DNA from 2 places in the Stenotrophomonas sp. TWI819 genome. Region 1 is predicted to be linked to the other one. Evidence: riboswitches for the same ligand, from Rfam matches in the RefSeq annotation. Region 1 holds a riboswitch; the other holds the start of a gene.
What was found. Region 1 has a riboswitch for glycine ahead of ABE463_RS07805 (trimeric intracellular cation channel family protein). Riboswitches for the same ligand answer to the same signal wherever they lie in the genome.
Positions count from the first base shown of each region.

Region 2: linked by a shared signal. The riboswitch ahead of gcvP (aminomethyl-transferring glycine dehydrogenase) and the one ahead of ABE463_RS07805 (trimeric intracellular cation channel family protein) in region 1 are both predicted to bind glycine.

Region 1 covers NZ_JBDJKY010000004.1:266,603-274,178, forward strand. The annotation lists gene ABE463_RS07795 (MdtB/MuxB family multidrug efflux RND transporter permease subunit) at 1-878, opposite strand, end outside; gene ABE463_RS07800 (MdtA/MuxA family multidrug efflux RND transporter periplasmic adaptor subunit) at 875-1,990, opposite strand; gene ABE463_RS07805 (trimeric intracellular cation channel family protein) at 2,245-2,862, opposite strand; glycine riboswitch at 2,955-3,046, opposite strand; glycine riboswitch at 3,055-3,148, opposite strand; gene ABE463_RS07810 (GIY-YIG nuclease family protein) at 3,193-3,462, shown strand; gene ABE463_RS07815 (ribonuclease E inhibitor RraB) at 3,549-3,893, shown strand; gene ABE463_RS07820 (NAD(P)/FAD-dependent oxidoreductase) at 3,894-5,186, opposite strand; gene ABE463_RS07825 (NYN domain-containing protein) at 5,349-6,110, shown strand; gene ABE463_RS07830 (hypothetical protein) at 6,120-6,323, opposite strand; gene ABE463_RS07835 (glutathione S-transferase) at 6,425-7,045, shown strand; gene ABE463_RS07840 (primosomal protein N') at 7,081-7,576, opposite strand, start outside.
Region 2 covers NZ_JBDJKY010000007.1:148,775-156,350, forward strand. The annotation lists gene ABE463_RS11695 (phosphoethanolamine--lipid A transferase) at 1-713, shown strand, start outside; gene ABE463_RS11700 (M2 family metallopeptidase) at 1,255-3,249, shown strand; gene ABE463_RS11705 (hypothetical protein) at 3,392-3,778, opposite strand; gene ABE463_RS11710 (multidrug effflux MFS transporter) at 3,851-5,074, opposite strand; glycine riboswitch at 5,355-5,456, shown strand; gene gcvP (aminomethyl-transferring glycine dehydrogenase) at 5,546-7,576, shown strand, end outside.

The DNA.
Region 1 (7,576 bases):
ACGTTCGCGCCGGGCTGGCGCTGGATGTTGATCAGCACCGCCGGGGTGGTGCCCGACCACGCGGCCAGCTGGCGGTTCTCGGCGCCATCTTCGATGGTGGCGACATCGCCCAGACGCAGCGGTGCGCCATCCTTCCAGGCCAGGATCAGGGCGCGGTACTCGGCCACCGAGCGCATCTGATCGTTGGCATCGAGCATGATCGCGCGGGTCGGCCCGTCGAAGCTGCCCTTGGGCATGTTGACGTTGGCCGTGCCGATCGCGGTGCGGATGCTGGCCATGCTCAGCCCGTTGGCGGCCAGCGCGGACGGATTGACCTGGATGCGGACCGCCGGGCGCTGCCCACCAGCGAGGCTGACCAGCCCGACCCCAGGCAGCTGCGAGAGCCGCTGCGCCATGCGGGTATCGACCAGATCGTGCACCTGCGGCAGCGAGAGGCCCTGCGAGGTCACTGCCAGGGTCAGGATCGGGGTGTCAGCCGGGTTGACCTTGCGGTACACCGGCGGCACCGGCAGATCGTCGGGCAGGAAGCTGTCGGCGGCGTTGATCGCGGCCTGCACTTCCTGCTCGGCCACGCCGAGCGCGACCTCCAGCGAGAACTGCAGGGTGATCACCGACGCGCCGCCGGAGCTGGTCGAGGACATCTGCTTCAGGCCGGGAATCTGCCCGAGTTGCCGTTCCAGCGGCGCGGTGACCGCGCTGGTGGTGACGTCCGGGCTGGCGCCGGGATACAGCGTGGTGATCTGGATGATCGGGTAATCGACCTGCGGCAGTGCCGCGACCGGCAGCAGGCGATAGGCCATCACGCCGGACAGCAGCAGCGCCACCATCAGCAGCGTGGTCGCGACCGGGCGCTCGATGAAGGGGCGCGAGAGGTTCATGCGCCGGTCCGCGGCGGGTCCTGCTCCACCACCTCGACCTTGGCGCCTTCGCGCAGGCCGTCGATGCCTTCCACCACCACGCGCTCGCCCGCCTTGAGGCCTTCGCGCACCGAGACGCGTTCGCCATCGGCCGGGCCGAGCACCACGGTGCGCAGCGACGAGGTGTCATCGGCCGCGATCACGTAGACGTAGCTGCCCTTGCTGCCGAACTGCACGGCGGCATTGGGAATCACCACCGCATCACTGCTGCTGACCTGCAGGCGCACGTTGACGAACTGGTTGGGGAACAACGATTCATCCGCGTTGGCGAACTGCGCGCGCAGTTTGAGCGTGCCGGTGGCGGTATCGATGCGGTTGTCCAGGCTGGAGAGCACGCCATCGCCCAGCGCGGTGCGCTCCTCGCGGTCCCAGGCTTCCACGGTCAGCTGCGGATTGGCGCGTGCGGCAGCCACCACCGCCGGCAGGTCCGGCTCGGGCACGGTGAACAGCACGCTGATCGGGGTGGTCTGGGTGATGGTGGCCAGCGGCTCGGTATCGCCACTGCGCACCAGGTTGCCGACATCGACGTTGCGCAGGCCCATACGCCCGGCCACCGGTGCGGTGATGCGGGTGTACTGCAGCTGCAGGCGTGCTTCATCCACCGCCGCCTGGTCGGTCTGGCGACGGCCCTGCAGCTGGCGCACCTTGCTCTGCTGATCACTGAGGTCCTGCGCGGAGACGAAGTGCTTGCTCTGCAGTTCGGCGAAGCGCTTGAGCTGGCTTTCGGCATTGTCCAGCTCGGCCAGGTTCTGCTGCTGGGTGCCCAGCGCACGCGAGAGCTGCACCTGGAACGGGCGCGGATCGATCTCGGCCAGCAGCTCGCCGGCGGTGACGTGCTGGCCCTCGGAGAATGCCAACCGAAGCAGTTCGCCATCCACGCGGCTGCGGATGCTCACCGTATGCAGCGGGGTCACCGTGCCCAGCGCTTTCAGGCGCACCACCAGATCTTCCTGCGTCGCAGTGGCCACACGCACCGGGGTCGGCTGCGGCCCCCCGGACGGGCCGGCGGCGGGGGCGGGCGCGAGCAGTTTCCATGCAGCGATGGCGGCCAGGCCGACAGCGGCAGCGATCAACAGCGGTGTGACCAAACGACGGCGAGACGACGGGGGCGTTGAAGCGGACATACGCATCCTGCGCACCCTCCACCGGAGCAGTGCGTCCATGGGGACCGGCCGACGGCGGCAGGTCAACGGGGGAGAGGGTGTCTGGCGGGGCAGCGGGTGGTACACCGCCGCGTGGCTGGATGCCGTTCGAATGGAACGGGAGCGCCATGATACAGGGCCGGGCCGCTCAAGCTCCCGTGACCTTGGTCATGCCCGCGGGTGCGTCAATGCACCTCGTCGCGGTACACGAACTTCGGCATTTCCCACTTGAAGTGGATGGCCAGCAGGCGGAACAGGAAGCCGCCGCCCAGGCACCACAGCGTGGCGGCGTTGAGTGACACGCCGAGTTCCAGCAGGGTCAGGTAGGCCGCACCGGTGAGCAGGGTGATCACGGCATACAGTTCTTTCTGGAAGATCAGCGGCACCTCGTTGCACAACACATCGCGCAGCACGCCGCCGAACGCACCGGTCAGCATGCCGGCGATCAGGATGATCGGCACGGTGTGCCCGCCTTCGCGCGCGACCGCGCACCCGATCAGAGTGAACGCGATCAGGCCCAGGCCATCGAGCACCAGGAAGGTGCGCCGGAAGTGATGCATCCAGCGCGCCACCCAGGTCGCGATCAGTGCTGCGCAGATGGTGAAGCCCAGGTACTCCGGGTGCTTCACCCAGCCCAGCGGGTAGTGGCCGAGCACGATGTCGCGCAGCGAGCCGCCGCCGAGCGCGGTGACGCAGGCGATGATGACCACGCCGAACAGGTCCATGCGGCGGCGGCCGGCCGACAGCGCGCCGGTCATGGCTTCGGCCGAGATGGCGATGAGGTAGATCAGGGAGAGCAGCATGGGGGGGCTCCGGGAAACACGTCAGGCGGGGACGGAAACGCGCACGCATCACGCCAGCGCCGCTGCACTGTCGTGGGGTGGGATTCCGTTGCCGCTCCCGCTGTCCTTTTGCCTGAGAGTTCGGTGGCCAAGGCCACGTGCCCCTTCGGCGGGTCATTGAAGACCTCTCTCCAGATCGGCGTGTCGGATGCATGGTTGGTGGCTGTGCAGCCACCGGCCTGAGCGATTATGGGAGCCTGCGCCTTCGGCGGGCGCCAGCGCGGCGCCTCTCTCCTGCATCCGGGGCGGATTCTAGCAGCCGCCGGGCCCGTGCCGGGGGATAATCCCGGTATGCCCGCTGAACCCGCCCTCTGGTACCTGTACCTGCTTGAATGCCGCAACGGCAGCTATTACGCCGGCATCAGCAACGACGTGGACGCACGCTTCCAGGCCCATCTCGCCGGCAAAGGGGCGAAATACACGCGGGCCAACCCACCGGTGAAGGTGCTGGCGATGCGCGCCTACCCGGACCGCGCGGCCGCGTCGAAGGCCGAGTGGCAGCTCAAGCGGCAACCGCGCGAGCGCAAGCTGGCGTGGCTGGCGCTGCCCGATCCCACGTAGCCGCGCGTGCGGGTTGTTCGGGCCTTCGTTGGCGGCATACCATCGACCCTCGTTCGTTGATCCGCTTGCCCAAGCCCTGGAGTGCCATGTCCCGCGATCTGTCGTTGTACCCGGAAGATGAGAATGGCGATGTGCTCTGGAACATGCTGCAGGATGGCGACGATCTGTCGATTCCGCGCGAGGTGGATTTCGCGCTGATCTTTCCGACCCAGGATGTGGCGATCGCCTTCGCCGTGCACCTGCTCAAGAACGACCAGAAGGTGTCCTTCGCCGCCTACGAGGGCAACGACGACTACCCCTGGCAGGTGGTGGTGCATCCGCTGATGCTGCCGACCCACCAGAACATCGCCGGCTTCGAAGGTCTGCTGGCCAGCGAGGCGGTCTCCTACAGCGGCCAGGTGGATGGCTGGCGATGTCTGTCGCAGGGATGATCAGGGCGTGGGCGGTCGTTTCGGCCGGCGATCGTCCTGTGCATCACCGAAGATGATCCGTGCGCTGCGCTGGTAGCTCCAGTACGCCACCGCCCAGTTCAACAGCACCACCACGCGGTTGCGGAAGCCGATCAGGAAGAACACGTGCGCGGCCAGCCAGAACCACCAGGCCAGCACGCCGGAAAGCTGCAGCCGGCCGAGGTGGACGATCGCCGCCATGCGGCCGATGGTCGCCAGGTTGCCGAAGTCCTGGTATTTGAACGCACCCGGCGCGGGCTTGCCGGCCAGGCGTGCCTGGACGGTGGTGGCCACGTGCTTGCCCATCTGCTTGGCCGCCGGCGCGACGCCGGGCACCGGCTTGCCGTCGGCCTGGGTCAGTGCCGCCAGGTCACCGGCAACGAAGATCTCCGGGTGGCCCTCCAGGGTGAGGTCAGGCTGCACCGGCACGCGGCCGGCGCGGTCCAGTGGTACGTCCAACGTACGTGCCAGCGGTGAGGCGGCGACACCGGCGGCCCAGACCACGGTGCGGGCCTCGACGAAGCGCTCGCCGAGCTGGAAGCCTTCGGCAGTGATGTCGCTGACCGGCGTGCCGGTGAGCACTTCCACGCCCAGCTTTTCCAGCTGCCGCCGCGCCTTGAGCGAGAGCACCTCGGGGAAGGTGGACAGCACGCGCGGGCCGGCTTCGACCAGGCGGACCTTGGCCGAGGCGGGATCGATATGGCGGAACTCATTGCGCAGCGTATGCCGTGCGATCTCGGCCAGGGTGCCGGCCAGTTCCACGCCGGTGGGGCCGCCACCGACCACGGCGAAACTCAGCCACGCCGCTTTGCGCGCGGGATCGGGTTCGGCCTCGGCACGCTCGAAGGCGAGCAGCAGCTTGCGGCGCAGCGCGATGGCATCGTCCAGCGTCTTCAGGCCCGGCGCATCGGCGGCCCATTCGTCGTGGCCGAAATACGCGTGGGTGGCGCCGGTGCACAGCATCAGGGTGTCGTACGTAATCTGCGTGCCATCGGCCAGCGTCGCGGTGCGCGCGGCCTTGTCGATGTCGGTCACTTCGCCCAGCCGCACTTCGACATTACGCTGGTGACCGAGGATGTGGCGCAGCGGTGCGGCGATATCCGGCGCGGACAGGCCTGCGGTGGCCACCTGGTAGAGCAGCGGCTGGAACAGATGATGGTTGCGACGGTCCACCAGGGTGATGCGCACGTGCGCCGAGGCGAGGGCACGGGTGGCCCAGAGGCCGGCAAAACCGCCACCTATGATGAGCAGGTGGGGCGTGGGATCGCGGGTCATGCTTCACTCCTTGGCGGGCGCCGGCGGGGGGCGGCGCAGGTCGTCTCGTGATGCGGCCCATGGTCGCACGTGAAGCGCGATGTTCACGTCGATGGCCGATACTGGGTTCAGGGGCCATCGCGCTTGCCCGATGGCCGATCCGATCCTGTCCAGGAGACCGAGATGTCCGAACCGGAAAAGCGCATCGCCCTGTTGATCGATGCCGACAACGCGCCCTCATCCAAGATTGATGCGGTGCTGGCCGAAGTGGCCCGCTACGGCGTGGCCAATGTCCGCCGTGCCTACGGCAACTGGAAGAGCCCGCGGTTGAAAGGGTGGGAGTCCGTGCTGCACGAGTACGCGATCCGCCCCATCCAGCAGTTTGCCTACAGCCGCGGCAAGAACGCCTCGGACATGGCGATGGTGATCGACGCGATGGACATGCTGTACGCCCGCAATCTGGATGGTTTTGCGATCGTCTCCAGTGATGCCGACTTCACCCCGCTGGTGATGCGCCTGCTGACCGACGGGGTCAAGGTGTACGGCTTCGGCGAGAAGAAAACGCCCGAGCCATTCGTCAACGCGTGCTCGAAGTTCACCTACATCGAAGCCCTGGGGCAGCCGCATGCGGCCGATCAGGAGGTGGAGCAGGACAACGAGGAAACCCGCCCGCGCAAGAGCGGCCCGGAGCTGCGCAATGACACCCGCCTGGTGCAGATGCTCCGGCGCGCGGTGACCTCGGCCGAAGCCGAGGATGGCTGGTCACACCTGGGCCCGGTCGGCAGCCAGATCGGCAACCAGGCCTCGTTCGATTCGCGCAATTACGGGTACGGCAAACTCAGTGATCTGCTGGCCGCGACCGGTTTGTTCGAGATGAAGAAGGACGGCAAATCGACCTATGTGCGCGCGCTGCCCAAGAAGAGTGCGGCCAAGGCGACGAAGTAAGCGCTGGCCTCAACGCAGCAGCGCGGCCAGCGGGCGGGCCGTGCTGCCGTTGAAGCCATCGGAGAAGCCTCGCACGGCGTCAGGCAGCATGCCGCTGGCCAGCAGCAACAGCGCGGCGCTGAGCAGCAGATTGCGATGGTGGCGGCGATAACCGACCACCAGGGCACCGATGCCGGCAACGAGCAACACGATTTCGAGTGCGTAGAGGATCATTGTTTTTCATCCATGACATGACGGTGGGCCCGCCGTTGGGCGTATCGTAGCGGCACCGCGCGACCCCGCTGCCGCGCATCGAACGATACGGGAATCCGATCATGCTGAACATCTGGGGCCGTCGCAATTCCAGCAACGTGCGCAAAGTGCTGTGGTGTGCCGAGGAGATCGGCGCGCCTTACGAGTCGATCGAGGTCGGCGGTGCATTCGGTGGCACGCAGTCGCCGGAATACCGGGCGATGAATCCGAACGGGCTGGTGCCGGTGATCGAGGACCAGGGCCTGCCGCTGTGGGAATCCAACACGATCGTGCGCTATCTCTGCGCGCGCTACGCGCTGGGCACGCTGTACCCGGAAGACGTGGTGGCGCGCGCGCAGTCGGAGAAGTGGATGGACTGGACCACCTCGACCTTCGCCGGCGTGTTCCGCGATCTGTTCTGGGGCACGTTGCGGACCGCGCCCGCTGATCGGGATGAGGCGCGCATCGCTGCCGCACTGGTGCGCTCGGGCGAGTTGCTGGCGATGGCCGATGAGGCCTTGTCGCGGCAGCCGTATCTGTCCGGCGAGCAGTTCGCGATGGGCGATATCCCGCTGGGTGCCTTCATCTATGCCTGGTTCGAGATGCCGATCCAGCGGCCGGACCTGCCGCACCTGGCCGTCTGGTACGAGCGGTTGAAACAGCGGCCGGCGTATCAGCGCGGGGTCATGACCGCGCTGACCTGAGCGGCCGTGCCGACCCACGGTCGGCACCTACCGGCCTAGTACAGATCCATCGGATCCACATCCAGCGACCAGCGCACCTTGCGTGCCTGCGGCAGCGCGGAGATCTGCGGCGTCACCTGATCCAGCACGCCATGCAGTGGGCGTCGCGCGGGTGAGGACAGCAGCAGCTGGGTGCGCTGGTAGCCGGCGCGGCGGGGCATCGGTGCCGGCATCGGGCCGTAGCGTTCCACCGCGGCATCGTCGGGAATCAACGCGCGCACCGCACTGAGCATCGCGTTGGCATGCTCCACCTGCTGCGCTTCGGCACGCAGCAGCGCCAGGTGCGCGAACGGCGGGAAACCGGCCGCTTCGCGCTGCTGCAGTTCCGCCTCGGCAAAGGCGTGATACCCACCGTTGACCAGCGTCTCCAGCAGCGGATGCCCCGGGTGGTGGGTCTGCAGCCAGACCTCGCCGGCATCCACCGCACGCCCGGCGCGGCCGGCGACCTGGATCAGCTGCTGCGCGAGTTTTTCACTGGCGCGGAAGTCGGCC
Region 2 (7,576 bases), on a different contig from region 1:
ACCAGTCACTGCTGCACGTGCTGGACCACGCGGGCATCAGCACCTTGTGGCGCGACAACCAGTCCGGCTGCAAGGGCGTGTGCGAAGGCCTGGAAATGCAGCCACTGGACGATGCCAGGCACCCGACCCTGTGCGCCAACGGGCGTTGCATGGACGAGATCCTGATCGACGATCTGGCCACCCAGGTCCGCGCCAGGCCGGGAGACCGCGTGGTGGTGCTGCACCAGCTGGGCAACCACGGGCCGAGCTATTTCGAGCGCTATCCGGCGCGCTTCCGTCGCTTCACGCCGACCTGCGACACGCCGGATCTGGGCAAGTGCAGTCGCGAGCAGATCACCAACAGTTACGACAATGCGCTGCTGTACACCGATCACCTGCTCTCGCGCACGATCGGCACGCTGAAGGGCATGGACGACTACGACACGGCGATGATCTACCTCTCCGACCACGGTGAATCGCTCGGCGAAAAGGGCCTGTATCTGCACGGCGTGCCGTATGCAATCGCGCCGCAGGAGCAGACCCGCGTGCCGATGACGATGTGGTTCTCGCCGTCCTTCGCGGCCAACCGTGGGCTCAACCTGGCCTGCGTGCGGCAGCGGGCGGGCAAGTACACCGACCACGACAATCTGTTCCCGTCGGTACTCGGACTGATGCAGGTCAAGACGTCGGTGTATGAACGTGACCGGGATCTGTTTGCGTCGTGCGAGGTTTGAAGCGGAACGACCACTGCTGTCAGCTATTCGCTCTTCCGTTTGGGTCGAGGCAGGCCATACCGTGGCGGGACGCGCCGTAAACCCATCCATGGGGGCTCGACGTGCGCCATCCATGGCGCCCGACGGTCCCGCCACGGTATGGCCTGCCTCGCCCCCACAGATTGCGTTGTCGGAACGGCAGGCAAAGGCAAAACATTCGCTTAGACAGTCAACGTTCGCTCTGAACGCCGTTGTTTCTCCATGCGCACCGACCCACTGTCGACGGGGCGGTGTGGGTGGGTTGGCGGGACCGTTATGCGCCATGGATGGCGCATATCGAGCCCCCATGGACGGGTTCACGGCGGGTCCCGACAACCCACCCACACCGACCCTCCCCACGTAACACGGCCGCCAAACCTTCGCCGTTGAAGTTGCCGTTGAAGTTGCCGCTGAAGCTGTCGTTGACACTGACGATCGACCCGCCCCTTGCTGCCCTGCCCCTTGCGGTGCGCCCGGCGCTTCACTAGCCTTCGCCGGTCTGTCACCACCCAAGGATGTGCCCGTGAACCACCGCCCGCTCCTGCTGGCCCTGGCAGTCAGTGCTGCCGCACTGACGCTGGCGGCCTGCCAGAAGGAACCGTCCCCCGCCGATGCACCGGCCACGGGCACCACCCAGTCCAAGGAAACCGCGGACCAGTTCATCGCCCGCGTCAACGCCGAGTACAAAGCCATGTACCCGGAAATGACCTCGGCCCAGTGGCTGTCCTCGACCTACATCAACGACGATTCCGAGCGCGTCGCGGCCAAGGCCAACGAACGCTGGCTCACCGTCCTCAATGGCTGGATCACCCAGGCTGGCCAGTACGACGGCCAGCCGATGAGCGAAGACACCAAGCGCCAGATCCACCTGCTCAAGCTGATGACCTCCATGCCCGCCCCGCGCGACCCGGCCAAGCTCTCCGAGCTGACCCGCATCGCCAGCCGCATGGAAGGCGCCTATGGCTCCGGCAAATACTGCACCGATGAAGCCAACCCGCAGACCTGCCGCCAGCTCGGCGATCTGGAACAGGTCCTCGCCCGCAGCCGCGACTACGACAAGCAGCTCGACGCCTGGCAGGGCTGGCACGGCACCACCAAGCCGATGCGCGCCGATTACGAACGCTTCGTCAGCCTGGTCAATGAAGGCGCCAAGGAAATGGGCTTCGCCGATGCCGGCCAGATGTGGCGCAGCGGCTATGACATGCCCGCCGACCAGATCGGCCCGGAAACCGACCGCCTGTGGGACCAGGTCAAGCCGATGTACGAGCAGCTGCACTGCTATGCCCGTACCAAGCTCGATGGTACGTACGGCAAGGACAAAGCCGAGGTCAACGGCGGCCTGATCGCCGCGCACCTGACCGGCAACATGTGGCAGCAGGACTGGTCCAACCTGTGGGACCAGCTGGAGCCGTATCCCGGTGCCGGCAACCTGGACATCACCGCCGCACTGGAAAAGCAGTATCAGACCAACCTCAGTGGCGCACTGGCCAAGGCCGGCAGCGGCGCGAACGTGGAAGCGCTGTACAAGGCGCAGCGTGAAGCCGAACTGCGCACCGCCAAGCAGATGACCGAGCGCGCGCAGGACTTCTATGTCTCGCTCGGCATGCCTGCACTGCCGAAGTCGTATTGGGACAAGACCCAGTTCATCAAGCCGCTGGACCGTGATGTGGTCTGCCACGCCAGCGCGTGGGACATGAACATGGAAGGCGACGTGCGCACCAAGATGTGCATCAAGCCGAACGAAGAAAACTTCACCACGATCTACCACGAGCTGGGCCACATCTATTACGACCTGGCCTACAACCCGCTGCCGCCGTTGTTCCAGGGCGGTGCCAACGATGGCTTCCATGAAGCGATCGGCGACACCATCGTGCTGGCGATGACCCCGCAGTACCTCAACTCGATCGGCCTGGTCGATACCCCGCAGGAAAGCCGCGAGGCGACCATCAACGCGCAGATGCGCATGGCCCTGAGCGGCGTGTCGTTCCTGCCGTTCGGCCTGATGATCGACCGCTGGCGCTGGGGTGTGTTCGATGGCTCGATCACCCCGGACCATTACAACCAGGCGTGGTGGGACCTGAAGGCCAAGTACCAGGGTGTGGCGCCGGCCAGCGCACGCGGTGAGGAGTTCTTCGACGCGGGTGCCAAGTACCACGTGCCGGGCAACACCCCCTACACCCGTTACTTCCTGGCGCGCATCCTGCAGTTCCAGTTCTACAAGGGCCTGTGCGATGCCTCCGGCTACAAGGGCCCGCTGCACCAGTGCAGCTTCTACGGCAACAAGGAAGCCGGCCAGAAGTTCTGGGCAATGCTGAGCAAGGGCGCCAGCCAGCCGTGGCAGGCCACGCTGAAGGAAATCACCGGCGGCGACAAGCTCGATGCCGGCCCGATGATCGAGTACTTCACCCCGGTCAACGAATGGCTCAAGCAGCAGAACCAGGGCCAGATGTGTGGGTGGCAGGTGCCGCCTGCCACCGCTGCGGCCCCGGCCGCACCGACGGCGCCCGCGGCACCGTAACCCGTGGGTTGGGCCGGGCCCTGCCCGGCCACAGCCCGCAACGAAAAAACCGGCCGAAAGGCCGGTTTTTTTGTCCGTGACGCTTTGGCCTGCGTCCGGCCTCGATGGGCCGGGAGCACGTGCGACCACGCGTGGCGTAGCGCTACGACTTGGGTTTCAGGGCAGCCGCCAGCTCGGTCTTGAACTGCTCGAAATCCATGCCATCGGCCTTGGCCTCGGCGTGCGCGGCATCCTTCAACGCATCCGAGTACACCAGCCGGACAGGGGTGCCCTGCCGCTCGTGCAGTTCGGCGGCCTGCATGATCAGGGCCAGTACCCGCGCCGCGCTGGGCGTCTGACCGGCAATGCGGCCATCCATCCCCAGCACCCATTCTCCGTCGCGGCGGACGATGCCGGCCAGCAGCGTACGCTGCTGATCGCGCAGCTCTGCGTGCGGCTCAACCGGCGGGGTGGCGGCCTGCTCGCGGTTGGCGGCCTGGGTTTCACGGCGCCGGCGGATGTCGCGGCGCAGTTTGGAGGTGGTCGACATCAGGGACTTCCGGACTGCATGAAAGGGCAAAGGATACCGCACGGGTCCTGATGGTCCCGCCAGCTGCGTGGCCTACTCGATGGGCGTCAGTACTTCGCGGCGGCGCTCGCAATACCGCTCCCAGTACCAGAACGAGCCGCCCAGTGCGAAGAAGCCCATGTAGCCCAACGCCAGATGTACCGGACTGCTGCTGAGCATCGGCGAGACCACACCGGCCACGACGGTGTTGATCATCAGCTGGATGAACATCTGCATCGAGGACGCCAGGCCGCGCTGGTGCGGGTACATGTCCAGCACCGCCAGCGCCAGCACCGGGAAGATCAGCGCCATGCCCACGCCGCCCAGGAAGATCGGCATCACCGCCCACGGCAGCGCGATCTGCTGCACGGACAGCACGTAGGTGATGTTGAGCAGGGCCGACACTGCGCACAGACCGAACCCGATCGCGATCTGCCGCTGCGGCAGGATCCGCCCGGCCATCCGCCCGGACAGGAACGAGCCCATCGTCATGCCGCCGATGGTCGGAATGAACAACCAGGCAAAACCGCCCTCGCCCAGCTTGAGGTGCTGCATCACCAGCACCGGCGCCGAGGCGATGTACAGGAAAATGCCGGAGAAATTCAGCGCACCGGCAGCCGAAAGCCGCAGCAGGCGCGCGTTGGAGCCCATGCGGGCATAGCTGCGCAGCAGTTCACGCATCGACAGTGGCGTGCGCGCCTCGACCGGGTGGGTTTCCGGCAGCCACTTGCCCGTGGCCAGCAGCAGGACCACGCCGAACAGCACCAGGAACCAGAAGATCAGCGGCCAGTCGCCGCCGCCGAGCAGGATCCAGCCACCGATGATCGGGGCGATCGCCGGGGCCACGCCGAAGATCATCGAGACCTGGCTCATCAAGCGCTGCGCGTCGGCACCGTGGTACAGATCGCGGATCACGGCGCGGCCGACGATCACACCCACACCGGCAGTCACGCCCTGCAGTGCGCGGAACACCAGCAACGTGGTCATGTCCCGCGACAGCGCACAGCCGATCGAGGCGCCGATGAACAACACCAGCCCGCCGATGATCACCCGCTTGCGGCCGAAGGCATCCGATAGCGGGCCGTGCGCCAGGCTCATCAGGCCATAGAACAGCAGGTAGACGCTGATGGTCTGCTGCACCGCGACCTGGTCCACCTGCATGCGCTCGCCCAGCAACAGGAAGGCCGGGAAAATGGTGTCGATCGAGAACGGACCGAACATCGCCAGGCCTGCAAGCAGCAGGGCCAGACGGCGGGTCGAAGGTGAGGCGGGCGTCATGCGGGCTTCCGTCAGCGGCCATGCGCACTGCACGGCGGGCGCCTGGCCCGGAACGGGCGGCGCCAGATGAATACGAGGATCCGTTGATCATAGGCCTTTGCCGACCCCGGCACCATGCCCGGCGGCGGTTTCAGGCGTCCATGCGCCCCCGTATTCAGGTGCCGGAAAGGCCCAGTGGGCCGAAGCGCTGGGCTATAATCGCCCCGCTACATGGTGGGAGAAGCGGACACCCGCTGCCGAAGGCGCAACGCCCGTAATCGCTCAGGCCCGATACCACCCGCATCAAAACTCTGGAGAGACCGGCGAGTGCCGGCGCCGAAGGGGCACGAAGTCCGCAGATGCGCGCTTCCAAACTCTCAGGCAAAAGGACAGAGGGGCACCCAGGAAGACCGCAAGGTCCGGTGGATCGCTGTCGCCCGCGACGCGCCCTGGCCCCGGCCGCCTTCCGAACGTGCGTGCCCACTCTCCGAGATGCCAGCCATGTCCCAGAACACCCCCTCCCTGCGCGAGCTTGAACACAGCCACGCGTTCGTCGAACGCCACATCGGCCCCAACGACGCTGAAATCGCGCAGATGCTCGACGTGGTCGGCCACGCCTCGCTGGACGCGCTGACCGATGCGATTGTCCCGGCCGGGATCAAATCGCCGGCACCGCTGGACCTGCCCGAGTCGCTGACCGAAGTGCAGGCACTGGCCAAAATCCGCGCCATCGCCGACAAGAACCAGGTGTTCCGCACCTTCATCGGGCAGGGCTACTACGGCACGCTCACCCCGAACGTCATCCTGCGCAACGTGCTGGAAAACCCGGCGTGGTACACCGCCTACACCCCGTACCAGGCCGAGATTTCGCAGGGCCGCATGGAAGCGCTGATCAACTTCCAGACGCTGTGCGCCGACCTCACGGGCATGGAGATCGCCAACGCCTCGCTGCTGGATGAAGCCACCGCCGCCGCCGAAGCGATGACGCTGGCCAAGCGCTCGGCCAAGTCGAAGTCCGATACCTTCTTCGTGCACGACGCCGTGCACCCGCAGACGCTGGAACTGCTGCGCACCCGCGCCGAGCCGATGGGCATCGTGCTGCGCGTGGGCACCCCGGCCGAGGCGATGGAAGCCGAAGCCTACGGCGTGCTGCTGCAGTACCCGGATACCTTCGGCCATATCGGCGACTACAAGGCGCTGGCCGATGCCGTGCACGCGCGCGGTGGCCTGGTCGCCGTGGCCACCGATCTGCTGGCGCTGACCCTGATCGCCGCCCCCGGCGAATGGGGCGCGGACATCGTGGTCGGCAACTCGCAGCGCTTCGGCGTGCCGTTCGGCTTCGGTGGCCCGCATGCCGCCTTCATGGCCTGCCGCGATGCCTACAAGCGCTCGATGCCGGGCCGCCTGATCGGCGTCTCTGTCGACGCGCAGGGCAACGCTGCCTACCGCTTGACGCTGCAGACCCGCGAGCAGCACATCCGCCGCGAGAAGGCGACCTCCAACATCTGTACCGCCCAGGTGCTGCTGGCGGTGATGGCCTCGATGTATGCCGTGTACCACGGCCCGGAAGGCCTGACCCGCATTGCCCGTCGCACCCACCGTCTGGCCGCGATCCTGGCCGCCGCACTGCGCGGCGTCGGCGTCAACGTGGGCGAGCACTTCTTCGACACCCTGCACGTCAAGGATGTGGACGCCAAGGCGATCCACGCCAAGGCTGCGGCGGCGCGCATCAACCTGCGTGCGATCGACAGCGATGCGGTCGGCATCAGCCTGGACGAAACCGCCACCCGCGCCGACATCGTCGCGCTCGGCCAGCTGTTCGGTGCCACGGTCGACGTGGATGCACTGGATGCGGCCACCGCCGATGCGTTGCCGGCCGCTCTGGTGCGCACCAGCGACTTCCTGACCCACCCGGTGTTCAACACCCACCACAGCGAACACGAACTGCTGCGTTACCTGCGCTCGCTGGCGGACAAGGACCTGGCGATGGATCGCACCATGATCCCGCTGGGCAGCTGCACCATGAAGCTCAACGCCACCGCCGAGATGATCCCGGTGACGTGGCCGGAATTCGCCAACATCCATCCGCTGGCCCCGGCCGATCAGGCCACCGGCTACAAGGAACTGATCGACGGCCTGGAAGCGATGCTGGTCGAGTGCACCGGCTATGACGCGGTGAGCCTGCAGCCGAACTCCGGCGCGCAGGGTGAGTACGCCGGCCTACTGGCGATCCGCGCCTACCACCGCTCGCGCGGCGAAGGCCATCGCGACGTCTGCCTGATTCCGGATTCGGCGCACGGCACCAACCCGGCCTCGGCCCAGATGTGCGGCATGAAGGTCGTGGTGACCAAGACCGATGCCAACGGCAACGTCGACCTGGACGACATCCGCATCAACGCGGAGAAGTACAGCGACCGCCTGGCCGCGCTGATGATCACCTACCCGTCCACGCACGGCGTGTTCGAGGAAGAAGTGGTGGAGATCTGCGAGATCGTGCACCAGCACGGTGGCCAGGTGTACACC